Regions from separate parts of the Streptomyces sp. HSS9-12 genome, predicted to be linked through region 2. Evidence: riboswitches for the same ligand, from Rfam matches in the RefSeq annotation. Region 2 holds a riboswitch; each other region holds the start of a gene.
The links. A riboswitch is a leader RNA that binds a small molecule or an ion and turns the genes downstream of it on or off. The one in region 2 is predicted to bind cyclic di-AMP.
Positions count from the first base shown of each region.

Region 1: it holds a riboswitch for cyclic di-AMP, as region 2 does, so the genes downstream of both, ACY34J_RS22580 (M23 family metallopeptidase) here and ACY34J_RS09195 (C40 family peptidase) in region 2, are expected to answer to the same signal.
Region 3: it holds a riboswitch for cyclic di-AMP, as region 2 does, so the genes downstream of both, ACY34J_RS03475 (transglycosylase family protein) here and ACY34J_RS09195 (C40 family peptidase) in region 2, are expected to answer to the same signal.
Region 4: it holds a riboswitch for cyclic di-AMP, as region 2 does, so the genes downstream of both, ACY34J_RS15350 (transglycosylase family protein) here and ACY34J_RS09195 (C40 family peptidase) in region 2, are expected to answer to the same signal.

Region 1 is NZ_JBUEGC010000047.1:17,918-21,684, forward strand. It holds gene ACY34J_RS22570 (PrsW family intramembrane metalloprotease) at 1-891, shown strand, start outside; partial or broken gene ACY34J_RS22575 (aldo/keto reductase) at 955-1,173, opposite strand; gene ACY34J_RS22580 (M23 family metallopeptidase) at 1,249-2,289, opposite strand; cyclic di-AMP (ydaO/yuaA leader) riboswitch at 2,302-2,439, opposite strand; gene ACY34J_RS22585 (PP2C family protein-serine/threonine phosphatase) at 2,706-3,767, opposite strand, start outside.
Region 2 is NZ_JBUEGC010000012.1:105,779-109,545, reverse strand. It holds gene pcrA (DNA helicase PcrA) at 1-1,794, opposite strand, end outside; cyclic di-AMP (ydaO/yuaA leader) riboswitch at 2,053-2,251, shown strand; gene ACY34J_RS09195 (C40 family peptidase) at 2,260-3,429, shown strand; gene ACY34J_RS09190 (hypothetical protein) at 3,582-3,767, opposite strand, start outside.
Region 3 is NZ_JBUEGC010000004.1:76,371-80,137, reverse strand. It holds gene ACY34J_RS03480 (acyl-CoA dehydrogenase family protein) at 1-913, shown strand, start outside; cyclic di-AMP (ydaO/yuaA leader) riboswitch at 1,407-1,583, shown strand; gene ACY34J_RS03475 (transglycosylase family protein) at 1,586-2,776, shown strand; gene ACY34J_RS03470 (STAS domain-containing protein) at 3,204-3,593, shown strand; gene ACY34J_RS03465 (ANTAR domain-containing response regulator) at 3,590-3,767, shown strand, end outside.
Region 4 is NZ_JBUEGC010000024.1:87,274-91,040, reverse strand. It holds gene eno (phosphopyruvate hydratase) at 1-1,270, opposite strand, end outside; gene ACY34J_RS15350 (transglycosylase family protein) at 1,454-2,149, opposite strand; cyclic di-AMP (ydaO/yuaA leader) riboswitch at 2,154-2,322, opposite strand; gene ACY34J_RS15345 (transglycosylase family protein) at 2,581-3,447, opposite strand; gene ACY34J_RS15340 (cytochrome P450 family protein) at 3,551-3,767, opposite strand, start outside.

The sequences.
Region 1 (3,767 bases), on a different contig from region 2:
TATCTCGGCAATGCCTTCGGCGAGGATCAGGCGGTCGGCTCGTTCGGCCTCCAGTCGGTCACCGCCGCGACCTTCTTCATCCGCATCGTGATGTCGCCGTTCGCCCACCCGCTGTTCACGGCGCTGACAGGGATCGGCTTCGGCGTCGCGGCCCTGGCCGCGACGCGCCAGCGCGCCCGCCGCATCCTCGCGCCGCTCGCCGGGCTGCTGACGGCGATGGTGCTGCACGCCGTCTGGAACGGTTCCGCCACGCTCGGCGGACTGGGCTTCCTCGCCGTCTACGGCATGTTCATGGTCCCGGTCTTCGGCCTGCTGACCTGGCTGGTGATCTGGTCCCGGGGCAACGAGCTGAAGACCGTACGCGGCCAGCTTCCCGCGTATGTGGCAGCGGGCTGGCTGGCGCCGCCGGAGACGTACGCACTGTCCTCGATGAAGGCCCGGGCGCTGGCCCGCAGTGTCGCGCGCCGCGCCCACGGGCCGGCGGCGGCCCGTGCGGTGGCCGAGTACGTGGGGTTCGCCACGGCCCTGGCCTTTCTGCGGCAGCGGGCGCACCGGGGGGCGGCCGGGGCGGACTTCGCCGCCCGGGAGCAGGAGTTGCTGCACCACTTGTGGCAGCGGAAGGACGTGGCGCAGCCGGCGCTGGTGCAGGCGGCGGCGGTGACGGTCCGGCCGTGGGGGCCGCAGGGGGTGCCGTACGGGATGCCGCCGGGGTCTCTGTACGGAGCGCCCTCCGGGTACGGGCCCTGGCCGACGACCGGGCAAGGACCGGGCCCGTACCCGGCCCCAGGGCCCCACACTTCCGGCCCGTACTCGGCCCCGCCGCCAGGAGTCGGCCCCGGGCCGTACCACCCTCAGTCCCCCTACGGACGGTACGGCGCGCCCGGCAGCTGACGCCTGCGGCCGGGCTTCCGCCCCAGGCCCCGGAAATTGGGCGGAGCCCTGAACCGGGATCGGTCAGGCCGAGGCCGTCGTCAAGGTGTTCAGTTCCGCCTCCGTGAGGCGGAGGTCGGCCAGGGCCAGCAGCGCCGGGAGTTGTTCGACGGTCCGCGCGCTGGCGATGGGCGCCGCCACCGTCGGCTGCGCCGCCAGCCAGGCCAGGGCCACCGTCGCGGCCTCCACCCCGTGCGCCCGCGCGATCTCGTCGAGGGCCGCGAGCACCCGCCGCCCGCGCTGTCAGCCATATGTGACATCAACACCCCGGTGACACCGGCTGTTCCAGCATCACCGGGGGCCGAAGGGCCATGACCGTCAGGGGTTCAGACCGTGCTGACGCAGCCAGGGCATCGGGTCTATCGGGGAGCCGCCACCCGGCCGTACCTCGAGGTGGAGGTGCGGGCCGGTGACATTGCCGGTGGCGCCGACGCGGCCGATGACCTCGCCCGTCGACACCTGGCCGGACGACTGCACGATCGACGACAGATGGCAGTACCAGATCTCGGTGCCGTCGCTGAGCTTGAGCACGATCCGGTAGCCGTACGAGCCGGCCCATCCGGCCTCGGTGATGGTGCCGCCGTGCACCGCCTTCACCGGGGTGCCGGTCGGCGCCGCGAAGTCCTGTCCGGTGTGGTCGGCGGACCACAGGTCGCCCGCCTGGCCGAAGCCGGCCGTGAGCGTGTACGAGGACGTCGGCAGGGTGTAGCTGGCGGCCAGCTTGGCCAGCCGCTCGGCCTCGGCCTTGCGCCGGGCCTCCTCCGCCGCCTTCCGCCGTGCCTCTGCCTCGGCCGCCTTCCGCGCGGCGTCTGCCTCCTCCTTGCGCTGCGCGGCCTGCGCTGCGGCCTGCTTGGCCGCCGCCTCCTCGGCGGCTTCGCGCTGAGCCTCATCGGCGGCGGTCTCCTGCTGCTCGGCCTGGCGCATGATGCGGGCCCGCAGCGCCTCGCCGGCGCCGGTGCCGTCCGCCGCTTCGTCGGTGGTGAGGCCGGCCTGGGTGAGCGGGGCGGCCGCGGTGTTGTCCGAGGAGTCCGGCATCAGCTGTCCGATGCCGGGCAACTGGCCCGCGTCCGGGAACTCGTCCGCGACGTGCGAGAGGTCCGGCATGGAGATGGGAAGCGGAGGCCGTTCCTTGGCCGAGGCCATGCCGCCCGCGCCGACCGCGGCGATCATGCCGACACCGAGGACGGCGCCGCTGCGGGCCATGCCTCCCCCGCGCTGCTTGGCGACGCGGTGCCTGCCGCGCACCGGGGCAAGGCTTTCGGCGGTCGGGTTCCACTCGCCGGGGGCCGGGTCGTCGCTGAAGCCGTAGTCAGCGGGTTCGTCGAACCAGGGCTCGGGGGCAGGGGGCTTGGACGCCACGCGGGCGCACTCCTTTCCTTCCTTCTCGCCTACCGGGTTAGCTGACGGGTTCGGAGCAGGAAGGTCTCCTACGGGCCCCTCCGCGGGAGGCGCCCGATTCACCCCTGGGTGGTGGTTCCCCGGTTCCCTTGGTGCTGGTGTTACTGCTGTTTCTGGATCTTGTCTTGGGTGGTGCTCGTGCGGGATTCGGCGATTGCGCACGGCGCCGCCTCTTGTGGCGGCTGTGACGACCGCGCTGCGTTATCGAACGTTAATAGACCCGGGTGCCGAATTCCAAGCTGTTCCCGTAATCCCTACGCGTTCCGGCCAGGACTTAAATGGACAAGAGTGGCGCTTTCCGGGCGACTTGATCGTCCAGTGGAAAACCAGTCACCGCTGATTGTTGGTCAGTCGTTATCCGGAGCGGCGCCAGTCGATCACGCACCGTGAGACGAGCCGACGGGCCGGTCCCCCGACGAACCGCGCGTCAGCCCCACCGTCCGGCGGCGCACCGGCTGCCGCTCCCCCGGCCGGCTGACCGCCAGCAACGCCATGTCGTCCGCGGCCGCCCCGCCCGTATGCCGCGCCACGTCCTCGACGATCGCGTCGAGCAGGGCGTCGGGGCCGGGAAACTGCCGGCCCCGCAGCCTCTCCTGCACGTCGTAGAACTCGCCGTCCTCGTCCCGGGCCTCGGACACCCCGTCCGTGTACAGCAGCAGCGTGGCGCCGTCCGGAAAGGGGAACTCCTCCACCCGGTCCTTCTCCTCGCCCAACTCCCCCATCCCCAGCGGCAGCGCGGGCATTCCCGGCCCGGTGTCGCGCACAGTGCCGTCCGGGAGCAGCAGCAGTGGCGCGGGGTGGCCGCGGTTGAGCAGCCACAGTGTGGGCGCGCCGACCGGCACCTCGGCGAGCACGGCCGTGGTAAAGCCCTCGAACCGGTCGTGCCCGTCCCGCCGCGCAGCCTCCCGCTGCAGCGCGTGTTCCAGCCGTACGGCGACGGCCTCCAGGGTCGGCTCGTGCTCGGCGGCCTCCCGGAAGGCGCCAAGGGCGATCGTCACCATCTCCACCGCCCCCAGCCCCTTGCCCCGCACATCGCCCACAACCAGCCGCACGCCGTACGGGGTGTCGTGCACCGCGTAGAGATCGCCGCCGATCCGGGCGTCCGCATGAGCCGCCACATAGCGCGCCGCGATCCGCAGGCCGCCGATGCGCTCGTCGGGCATCGGCAGTACGGCCCGCTGCGCCGCCTCTGCGATCCCGCGCGCCGAGGCGAGCTGCCGGCCGCTACGGCGCACCACGCGGTTGATGAACAGCGCGAGCACGACCACCGTCAGGATGGTGGCCACCTCGGTGACCGACTCCATCGTGCCGGCGCTGTGCTCGCTCAGACGCAGACCCAGCACGACGGCCGCGGCGGCGAGCCCGGTGGCGACGATGGCGCGCACCGAGAAGAACGGGGCGCCGACCAGAGGGGCCGCGGAGAAGAACGGCGAGCCGGT
Region 2 (3,767 bases):
CTCGGGCCGCTCCTGCTCGAACTCGAGCGCGACCGCCGCGAGCTCCTGGAGGTTCTCCACGCGCGTCTCGTCCTGCGGGTCGGTCGAGGCCTGCAGCTCCGCCAGATAGCCCGAGCGCTCCAGAACCGCCTCCAGGATCGTGGCGGGCCCGGCGCCGGACTCCACGATCGTGCGCAGCTCGTCCATCAGCGCGTTGAAGCGCTTGACGGCGTTCGCCGAGCGGGCCGCCATGCCGTACGCCTCGTCGACCCGGCGCAGCGCCTGCGCGAAGGAGATCTTCTCGCGCAGCGCCAGTGCCTCGATCATGGCCTCGGCCCGCTCACCGATGCCGCGCTTGGGGACGTTGAGGATGCGGCGCAGCGGGACGGTGTCCTCGGGGTTGGCGAGCACGCGCAGATAGGCCAGCACATCGCGGACCTCCTTGCGCTCGTAGAAGCGCACGCCCCCGACGACCTTGTACGGCAGCCCGACCCGGATGAAGATCTCCTCGAAGACACGGGACTGGGCGTTGGTGCGGTAGAAGACGGCGACGTCGCCCCCCTTGGCGTCGCCCGCGTCGGTGAGCCGGTCGATCTCGTCGGCGACGAACTGGGCCTCGTCGTGCTCGTTGTCCGCGACATAGCCGGTGATCGCGGCGCCGGCACCGGCGTCGGTCCACAGGTTCTTGGGGCGGCGGTTCTCGTTCCGCTCGATGACGGCGTTGGCGGCGTTGAGGATCGTCTGGGTGGAGCGGTAGTTCTGCTCCAGCAGGATCGTGGTGGCGTCCGGGTAGTCCTCCTCGAACTGGAGGATGTTGCGGATGGTCGCCCCGCGGAAGGCGTAGATCGACTGGTCGGCGTCGCCGACGACGCACAGCTCCCCGCTGTGCTCGCCGGTCCCGACCAGCTCGCGCACCAGCGTGTACTGGGCGTGGTTGGTGTCCTGGTACTCGTCGACCAGGACGTGCCGGAAGCGGCGCCGGTAGTGCTCGGCGACGTCCGGGAACGCCTGCAGCAGGTGCACGGTGGTCATGATGATGTCGTCGAAGTCCAGGGCGTTGGCCTCGCGGAGCCTCGACTGGTACAGCGCGTACGCCTCGGCGAGCGTCTTCTCGAAACCGTCCGACGCCTGCCCGGCGAAGGTCTCCTCGTCGATGAGCTCGTTCTTGAGGTTGGAGATCTTCGCGCTGAAGGACTTCGGGGGGTAGCGCTTGGGGTCCAGGTCCAGGTCACGGCAGACCAGGGACATCAGGCGCTTGGAGTCGGCGGCGTCGTAGATCGAGAAGCTGGAGGTGAAGCCGAGCTTCTTGCTCTCCCGGCGCAGGATGCGCACGCAGGCACTGTGGAAGGTGGAGACCCACATGGCCTTCGCCCGGGGTCCGACCAGAGCCTCGACGCGCTCCTTCATCTCGCCCGCGGCCTTGTTGGTGAAGGTGATCGCGAGGATCTGTCCGGGGTGGACACCGCGGTGGGCGAGCAGGTACGCGATCCGGTGGGTGAGCACCCGGGTCTTGCCGGACCCGGCGCCGGCGACGATGAGCAGCGGCGAACCGGTGTGCACCACGGCGGACTTCTGCTGGTCGTTCAGCCCCTCGAGCAGCACGGCGGGGTCGACGACGGGCCGGACAGCGCCGTCCCGGTAGTACGCGTCCCGGTCCACCGGAGCGCCGAGGGCGCCACCGAAGAGGTCCGCCGGTTCGCCCTCGGGCGCGGGCACAGCCGTGCCCTCGGGCCCGGTGGTGTCCTCGGGCGGCGGGTGCTCGTCGTCGGAGGGCTCGAGGTCCGCCAGAAAGCTGTCGTCAAAGAGGCTGCTCATCGCCCACCGAGTCTAGGCCGCTCCACCGACAGCCCACACCGCTTCACCAACGCGGCGCTCCGGGTCGGGGGATTGTCGCCCAGTCATCCACTGAACACGGCCGGGACGGCGAAAAACCTCACCTCGTGCAGCGCACAACGAATTGGTCACGACGAGGTTTCGGGCATATCGCACATCAGTCTTCACAGAAGCCCCACGCGTTGGCTACGGTGCTCGATCAGGCGGCCCGAACCCCTCGCCGGCGAACAGCGTCAGCACGGGCTGCCTCCGCCGAATCCGGCTCTGCCATCCCTGACAGGACAGGCACCCGGAGCCGGGGACCCACATGCAAGACCGGGGTGAATCGGTCAGTACGCGCGCACCGCGTATCGCGCACTCGTGCGCGTACGGACCGTAGGGCAACCTTCCGATCGCCCGAACCCGACAGCTAACCCGGTAGGCGGTCCACGGAAGGAGACGCGCGCCTTGGCGTCGCACCGCAAACCGCGGACCGGAATACTCGCTGCACATCACTCACGCCGCACCGCGGTCGGCCTGACGACGGCCGCCCTCGCTTCGGCGACGTTTTTCACGCAGAACGCCGGTGCCGCGCCGAGCGAGCCGAAGCAGTCGATCGAAGAGGTCCAGCGCAAGGTCGACGAGCTCTACCGGCAGGCGGGGACCGCCACCGAGAAGTACAACGCGGCCAAGGAGCGCACCGAGCAGCAGCGCGTCCGGGCCGACCGGCTGCTGGACGACGTCGCACGCCAGACGGAGAAGCTCAACGAGGCGCGGCGCATCCTCGGCAGCTATGCCGCCGCGCAGTACCGCAACGGCGGGATGGCCCCGACCGCGACCCTGCTGCTGGCCTCGGATCCGCAGGACTACTTCGACCAGGACCACATGCTGGAGCGGATGACGGGCCGGCAGCAGCAGGCGGTCTCGGAATTCCAGACCCAGCAGGAGGAGACCACGCGGAAGCGCGCCGAAGCGGCGCGCAGCGTGACGACGCTGACCGATTCGCAGGAGCAGCTGCGGAGCAGCAAGGAGTCGGTCCAGCGCAAGCTCGCCGAGGCCCGTGACCTGCTGTCGAAGCTGACCGCCGAGGAGCGCGCCCGGCTGGCGGCGATCGAGCGCGAGAAGCGTGAAGCGGCCGAGCGCAAGGCGGCGGAGCTGGCGCGTCAGCAGGCGGCCGCGGAGAAGCGCCGGCAGGAGCAGCAGGCGCAGGAGCAGCAGGCGCAGGAGCAGAGCCAGAGCACGGGCGACAGCACCGGCACCGGGACGAGCACCAGCGCGGACACATACGCCGCGAAGGCCGCCAAGGTGCTCGACTTCGCACGGGCCCAGATCGGCAAGCCGTACGTCTGGGGCGCCACCGGCCCGAACTCCTTCGACTGCTCAGGGCTGACCCAGGCCGCCTGGAAGGCCGCCGGCGTCTCGCTCCCGCGCACCACCTGGGACCAGGTGAAGGTCGGCACCCGGGTCGCCACGTCCGACCTTCAGCCGGGTGACCTGGTCTTCTTCTACAACGACATCAGCCACGTCGGGATCTACATCGGCGACGGGCAGATGATCCACGCGCCGAAGCCGGGGGAGAACGTCCGTACCGAGTCGATCTACTACATGCCGATCTACGGCGCCGTGCGGCCGGCGTAGCCGCCTGCGGCGGGCCCCGGGCGGGCGGGCCAGTCCGCTTCCGGCCGGGCTCGCCTTCACCGACAGGCGCCGGCGCCCGCCTGCGGGGTGGGCTCTTTGCCCCCGCCGCCGGGCGCCGGCGCCACCAGCTTTGAGGAGGGGCGACGCCGCCGTCAGGTCCAGAGGACCGCGATGAACACGTTGGCCATCGTGAGCAGGCCGACCGCCCCGAACTCCGCCTTGCCGGCCTTCTCCTCGTCCCGCTTGACGTAGACCAGGCCGAGGATGACGACCAGCAGCGCCAGCTTCACGCCGATCTTGATGTTGTTCACGGCCTGACCGTCGGCCTCGTTCAGGCC
Region 3 (3,767 bases), on a different contig from region 2:
CGGCACCTGGATCCCGCAGATGTACGGCGACACCAACGATGTGAAGGTCGCGGCCTTCTGCTCCTCCGAGCCCGATGCCGGCTCCGATGTCTCGGCGATGCGCACCCGCGCCGTCTACGACGAGGCCAAGGACGAGTGGGTGCTCAACGGAACCAAGACCTGGGCGACCAACGGCGGCATCGCCAACGTCCACGTCGTCGTCGCGGTCGTCGATCCCGAGCTGGGGGCCCGCGGCCACGCCTCCTTCATCGTCCCGCCGAACACGCCCGGCCTCTCCCAGGGCCAGAAGTTCAAGAAGCACGGCATCCGGGCCTCCCACACCGCCGAGGTCGTCCTCGAGAACGTGCGCATACCCGGCCACTGCCTGCTGGGAGGCAAGGAGAAGCTCGACGAGCGCCTGGCCCGCGCCCGTGAGCGGGCCCGTACGGCCAAGGAAGGCGGGGGGAGCGTGAAGAACGCCGCCATGGCCACCTTCGAGGCCTCTCGCCCCGCCGTCGGCGCCCAGGCCGTCGGTATCGCGCGTGCGGCGTACGAGGTCGCCCTGGACTACGCGCGGACCCGCGTCCAGTTCGGCCGCCCGATCATCGACAACCAGGGCGTGGCCTTCCAGCTGGCCGATATGCGCACCCAGATCGACGCGGCCCGCCTCCTGGTGTGGCGGGCGTCCTGGATGGCGGCCACCGGCAAGGCCTTCACCTCCGCGGAGGGCTCGATGTCGAAGCTGTACGCCGGGGAGGTGGCCAAGAAGGTCACGGCTCAGGCGATGCAGATCCTCGGGGGCAACGGCTTCACCCGCGAGTACCCGGTGGAGCGAATGCACCGCGATGCTGCGATTTACACCATTTTCGAGGGAACGAGCGAGATCCAGCGTCTTGTCATCGCTCGCACTCTCTCGGGGCTGCCCATTCGCTGACCAGTGCGGGCCGTCGTGGCGGCGGGTCGCATACCGACCCGCCACCTGACGGCCTGTCAGTTCATGGTGGGATCTTCTATGGTCATGGAACTCGCCTCTATGGGGCGACCCTTCATGGCAAAGACCTTTCTATGGCCTTCTTCTCGGCAAACCGAACTCCACGACCAAATCGGTCATTCCGCTGTCCGGTGACTGATATCACAACGCGCTTTGGCGGAGATGTGACGCCGGGCACTTGAAAAGTGCCTTTCCCGTCAACTTCGCAGTTTTACCAGCGAATATGAGCGTTAGTCGGCAGCAGTACATATCGCTCTCGGGTCACGATCGGCAGCATAGCGTGACGGAATGCCGAGTTGATCTGCGAAATGGGGATTCGGCGGGATGCCGGCTACTTGTCCCAAAGAATTTCCTGCGCTTAGTTTTCTCGTCGCCGCCCAGTCGACCGGGGTGGCACCCATCCGCCGGAGCGCCGAATCCTGCCGCCGGCTGGGGGAGACCACAAACGCACCACGGCAGGAGCGGGGGAACCAGGTAAGTGCCGTACCGCGCCATCCGCACGGTCCGGCTTGGGGTGAAGACGCGCCGCAGCACCTGACGCTGCTTTATGCGCGGCCGGGCAACTCCAGCCCGAACCCGACAGCTCACCTCGCAGGCGTAGGAGAGGAAGTACCTATGTCTGCACGCGGACGTCATCGCCGCCCTCGTTCCAGCCGCTTCTCCCGCGCCTCGCTCGCCGCCGTCGCCGTCGGGGGCGCCGGTCTCGCCCTTCCGCTGCTGGGTACGGCCACCGCGCAGGCCGCCTCGGTGGACACCTGGGACAAGGTCGCGGAGTGCGAGAGCAGCGGCAACTGGAGCATCAACACCGGCAACGGCTTCTTCGGCGGTCTGCAGTTCACGCAGTCCACCTGGGAGGCCTTCGGCGGCACTCAGTACGCCCCGCGCGCCGACCTGGCCACCAAGGACCAGCAGATCGCCATCGCTGAGAAGGTCCTCGCCGTCCAGGGCCCGAGTGCCTGGCCGGTGTGCTCGGTCAAGGCCGGCCTCACCCAGGGCGGCCCCGCCCCGGCCGCCCCCGCCAAGCCCGCCGCCGAGCCCGCTGCCAAGCCCGCCGCCAAGCCCGCCGCCGAGCCCGTGGCGAAGGCCGCTCCGGCTCCGGCCGCCCAGCTGAAGAAGGGCCAGTCCTACACGGTCGTCCACGGCGACAGCCTGTGGCGGATCGCCACCACCAAGCACGTCGAGGGCGGCTGGCAGAAGCTGTACCAGGAGAACCGCGAGGTCGTCGGCGGCAACCCGAACCTGATCCGTCCGGGCCAGAAGCTCGCTCTCCCCGGCGTGTCCCAGGCCGCCGCTCCGGTGCAGCCGAAGCACGAGGCCCCCAAGCCCGCCGCCAAGCCCGCGCCCGCGCCGAAGCCGGCCGTGAAGCCCGCCGCGAAGGCGGCTGCTCCGGCTCCCGCCTCCGGCTTCAGCGCTCCGGTCGGCAACGCTGTCCTGGGTACCGGCTACCACGTTGCCGGCAGCCACTGGTCCAAGGGCTACCACACCGGTGTCGACTTCCCTGTCCCCACCGGCACCCCGGTGAAGGCCATCGGCGCGGGTGAGGTCGTCTCGGCCGGCTGGGGCGGCTCGTACGGCAACCAGGTTGTCATCCGGCTCGCCGACGGCAAGTACGCCCAGTACGCCCACCTGTCCGCGCTGTCCGTCCAGGCCGGCCAGAAGGTGACCGGCGGCCAGCAGCTCGGCCTCTCCGGCTCCACCGGCAACAGCACCGGTCCGCACCTGCACTTCGAGGTGCGCACCACCCCGGACTTCGGCTCGGACATCGACCCGCTCGCCTACCTGCGCGCGCACGGCGTCTCCATCTGAGGAGCCGATCCGAGGACTCCCCTGGCCCAAGGCACGGGGGACCGACCCTGACCGAGGCGCCCACCCCCGCACTGCCGGAGGTGGGCGCCTCGTCGTGTCAAGTTCCTTGATACGAATGGACCTTGGTGCTCTGCGATACATGCCGGCGGATCGATTCCGTGTCGCGGCCCGTAGTCATGCTCCTGCCAGTTTCTCGGCGTAATTCCCTGATCGCAGCTGGTGAAGAATTTTCGGGATCAATCAATGGGCCCCGCAATTCGTGCTTCTGTTGACAGGAAAATCAGCCGGGATGAGGATCGATGGAAGCCGACTCTCGAAAGCCAGGCTCGGATGACGAACTGAGGCGGCAGCCGGCGCAGGACTCTCACGGTGTCGGGGACCGTGCGGCGACGACGAGCGCGTCCCGATAGTTGGGAGGCGGACAGATATGCAGCTCGCGACCCCTCTCGATGTGCAGACCACGATCTCGGGCCGGGAAGCCGTGATCGAGGTGGCCGGGGAGCTGGACATCGACACCGCCCCTGTCCTGCGACTGGCCATCTCGGAATGCACGCATGAGCCGCTGGACGACCTCGCCATCGATATGGGGGGTGTGTCCTTCTGTGACTGCTCGGGCCTGAACGCTCTGATCCACGCCCGCACCTGGGCACGCGACGCCGGGGTGCGGTTCCGGCTGCTCAATCCGCGCCGACAGCTGGCGAACCTGCTGACGGCCACCGGCACGGCACAGCTGTTCCGGACGCCCGGCGAGCCGCCGGCCGAGGACGCCGTACTCCCGCCCCGCACGCCGCCCCAGGAAGTGCGAACCTTCCCATGATCGAATGCGCGGACTTCCCGCTGGAGATACCCCTCGATCCCGAGGAGGGGGCGATGGACCGGGGACTGGCGCAGCTGGCGGAGCAGGTGGCTTCCTGCAACCCGCTGTGCTGCGGCGCGGCGGCCACGGTGAGCGTACGGTACAGCGTCCTGGCGGGGGACCACGAGCCGGTGG
Region 4 (3,767 bases), on a different contig from region 2:
ACCGCGGGAACGCGGAGCGGCCCGCGTACTCCGCCGCGTCGTCCAGGATCTCTTCGATGCGCAGCAGTTGGTTGTACTTGGCGACACGGTCCGAGCGGGCCGGGGCGCCGGTCTTGATCTGGCCGCAGTTGGTGGCGACGGCCAGGTCGGCGATGGTGACGTCCTCGGTCTCACCGGAGCGGTGGGACATCATGGACTTGAAGCCGTTGCGCTGGGCGAGCTCGACGGCGTCGAGGGTCTCGGTCAGCGAGCCGATCTGGTTGACCTTGACCAGCAGGGCGTTGGCGGCGCCCATGTCGATGCCGCGCTGCAGGCGCTCCGGGTTGGTGACGAACAGGTCGTCGCCCACGAGCTGGACCTTGTCCCCGAGCTGGTCGGTGATGGTCTTCCAGCCCTCCCAGTCCTCCTCGTTCAGCGGATCCTCGATGGAGACCAGCGGGTACGCGTCGACGAGCTCGGCGTAGTACGCGGTCATCTCGGCGGCGGAGCGGGACGTGCCCTCGAACTCGTACGCGCCGTCCTTGTAGAACTCGGTGGCGGCGACGTCGAGCGCGAGCGCGATGTCCTGGCCGGGGGTGTAGCCGGCCTTCTGGATGGCCTCGACGATCAGGTCGAGCGCGGCGCGGTTGGACTCCAGGTTCGGGGCGAAGCCGCCCTCGTCGCCCAGGCCGGTGGACAGGCCGCGCTCCTTCAGCACGCCCTTGAGCGCGTGGTAGGTCTCCGCGCCCCAGCGCAGGGCCTCGGAGAAGGACTCCGCGCCGATCGGGGCGATCATGAACTCCTGGATGTCGACGTTGGAGTCCGCGTGGGCTCCGCCGTTGAGGATGTTCATCATCGGGACGGGCAGGAGGTGCGCGTTCGGGCCACCGAGGTAGCGGAAGAGCGGCAGGTCGGAGGCCTCGGCGGCGGCGTGCGCGACGGCGAGGGAGACGCCGAGGATGGCGTTGGCGCCGAGCGAGGACTTGTCGGGGGTGGCGTCCAGGTCGAACATCGCCTGGTCGATCAGCCGCTGTTCGGTGGCGTCGTAACCGACGAGCTCGGGGCCGATCTGCTCGATGACGGCGAGGACGGCCTTCTCGACACCCTTGCCGTTGTAGCGGTTCTTGTCACCGTCGCGGAGCTCGAGGGCCTCGAACGCACCGGTGGAGGCACCGGAGGGCACGGCAGCACGGCCGGTGCTGCCGTCGTCGAGGCCGACCTCGACCTCGACCGTTGGGTTTCCTCGCGAGTCGAGGATCTCCCGGGCTACGACGACGTCGATGGACGGCACGAGCATCTCCTTCTGGGATTGACTCTGAAACGCAGTGTCTCTGTGGCTCTGCGGCATGAGCCTAACCGCCCTGTGGCCCGGCGCCTGCCGACCGACCGTCCGGCGAGACGAAAAGGCGCCCAAAGGACCTTATTACGGCAGAAACAGCTGGCCAGGACAGGGCGGTCCCGAGGAGGGTCGCTGTCAGCCCAGGTGGAGTCGCTGGCCGGGATGGATCAGATTGGCGTTGACCAGGGCGTCGTCGTTGAGGGCGTAGAGCCGGCGCCAGCCGCCCCGGACGCCGTGGGCTGAGGCGATCGCGGAGAGGGTGTCGCCACGCTTGACCGTGTACGCGCCGCCCGTCCGGCCGGCCTTGCGCACCGAATGCCGGGGGTGGTCGACGCGGGCGGGCCGGGCGTGGGCGGCCCGGTCGGCACTGGAGCGCCCGGCGCGGACCTTCGCGCGCGGGCCGCCGGCGGTCAGGCCGGCGCGGGTGGCACAGCCCCAGGCACGCGGGCCCTGCATCGCGAGCAGCTTTTCGGCGATGGCGATCTGCTGCGCCTTGGTGGCGAGGTCGGCGCGCGGTGCGTATCTGGTGCCGCCGGCTGCGGCCCAGCTGGACCGGGAGAACTGCAGACCGCCGTAGTAGCCGTTGCCGGTGTTGGCGGACCAGTTGCCTCCGGACTCGCACGCGGCGACCCGCTCCCACATGGAGGCGGAGGCGGCGGAGGCGGACTCGACGCCGGTCAGCAGTGCGGTGCAGGCAGCACCGACGAGGGCGACGAGAGCGCGGGCGGCGATGCGGGGGGCCGGAAAGGGCCGCGGGTCGTCGTCTCGGGACAGGAATGGGGAATAGTGTGTGCGTTTGTGCTTGATGCCCTCGGAGCCGGAATTCACCATGACGGGGTCTCCTCACCGACGCCTGCGAGGTGAGCTGTCGGGTTCGGGCTGTGAGTGCCCGGCCGAGTGCTCCCGCACTGGGCTTCACCCCTAGCCGGCCGGCCTGCCGCTGTCGGCGGGCGCGTACGGCGCTTACCTGGGTCCCCCGCTCCTGCCTGCGGCGCTTACGCCTCGACTGACCACCGAACGCCCGGCAGGATTCGGCGTGGCGATCGGCGGTGCCCGCTGTTGCGGAACAATCAGACGTTAAGCACACCGGATCAAGGGTTCAAAGCCTGACATTTCTCCACAACTGCCGCTGTCACCCCCTCAGAAACAGATATCTCCGCAGGTGAGAGCCGATGAGGGGGTATCAGACAGCGCAACCGCGCCCGTTAGGGTGATGTCATCCCGATTCGCATTCGGGGCAGTTCAGGGGGAATTGGCCCGAACTACTGCTGAGAGCCGTCGAGAACCAGCCGCTGACCAGGCAGGATCAGATCGGGATCGGAGCCGATGAGATCCTTGTTGGACGCGTAGAGGGCGGGCCAACCGCCAGTGAATGCCTGCTCTTGGGCGATTTCTGAGAGATTGTCACCCGGGCGGACCACGTATCGGCCTTCCGCGGGCTCCGTACGGCCCGAGCCCCCGTCCCGCGAAGCGTGCCGGCCACCGTCGCGGGCCTCGCCGTTGTGGTCCTCCGGCGCCGGTTCACCACGGTGCCTGCCGGTACCGGGCTCGGCGTGCGCCGGGGAGTCGCTCGCGAGGTTCCCGCCCGGCTCCTCCGTACGGTCCGCCGCCCGGCTTCCGCTGTCCGCCTCGTCGGACGGCGCGGCGTCGTGCGAGTCGGACTTGTCGGGCTTGGCAGTCCTGGTCGAACCCGGCTCCGGCTCAGGCTCGGACGACTGCGTACCGCCTGCGTCCACATCCGGGATGACGTCGTCCAGAGCAAGTCCGGTCTTCAGCGCGCAGCTGGGCCAGGCCTTGTTGGCGCCTTCCGCGTCGAGCACCTTCTCGGCTATGACGATCTGCTCGGAGCGGCTGGCGAGGTCGGGACGCGGGGCGTAATCCCGGCCACCGAAGTCGTTCCAGGTCTGCAGGGCGAACTGCAGCCCGCCGTAGTAGCCGTTGCCGGTGTTGGCGCTCCACATGCCGCCGCTCTCGCACTGGGCGACCCGGTCCCAGGTCTCGGCATCCGCGGCGTGCGCGCCCGCTGCGCCGAACAGCGGCAGCGCGATCCCCGCGCCGGTCACCCCGGCGGTGACGACGATGGCCGGGGCCTGACGGGGGCGGCGGTGTCGACCGTTCCCGGAGCGCATACGGTTGCCTTTCGCGTTACGGATGTTGCCAGTGAATCGAAGCCCGAAGTTAGCGGCGCCCACGGACACATCACAACACGATGTAGTGAAGATCACGTGGAGGTCACGTCGTTGATACTCGTCCATTTTTCTGCGGAGAGAATTCCACAGGAAGTGCCCGCAATCCGCGCATAATGAGCCCGCCGCGCCATCGCAAATCCGCCGGATCCACGGCAAGTTGCAGATCGGGCAGTCGGCGGAACAAGGTGGCCAGGGCCGTCTGCGCCTCCAGCCTCGCCAGCGGGGCACCCAGGCAGTAGTGGATGCCATGGCCGTAGCCG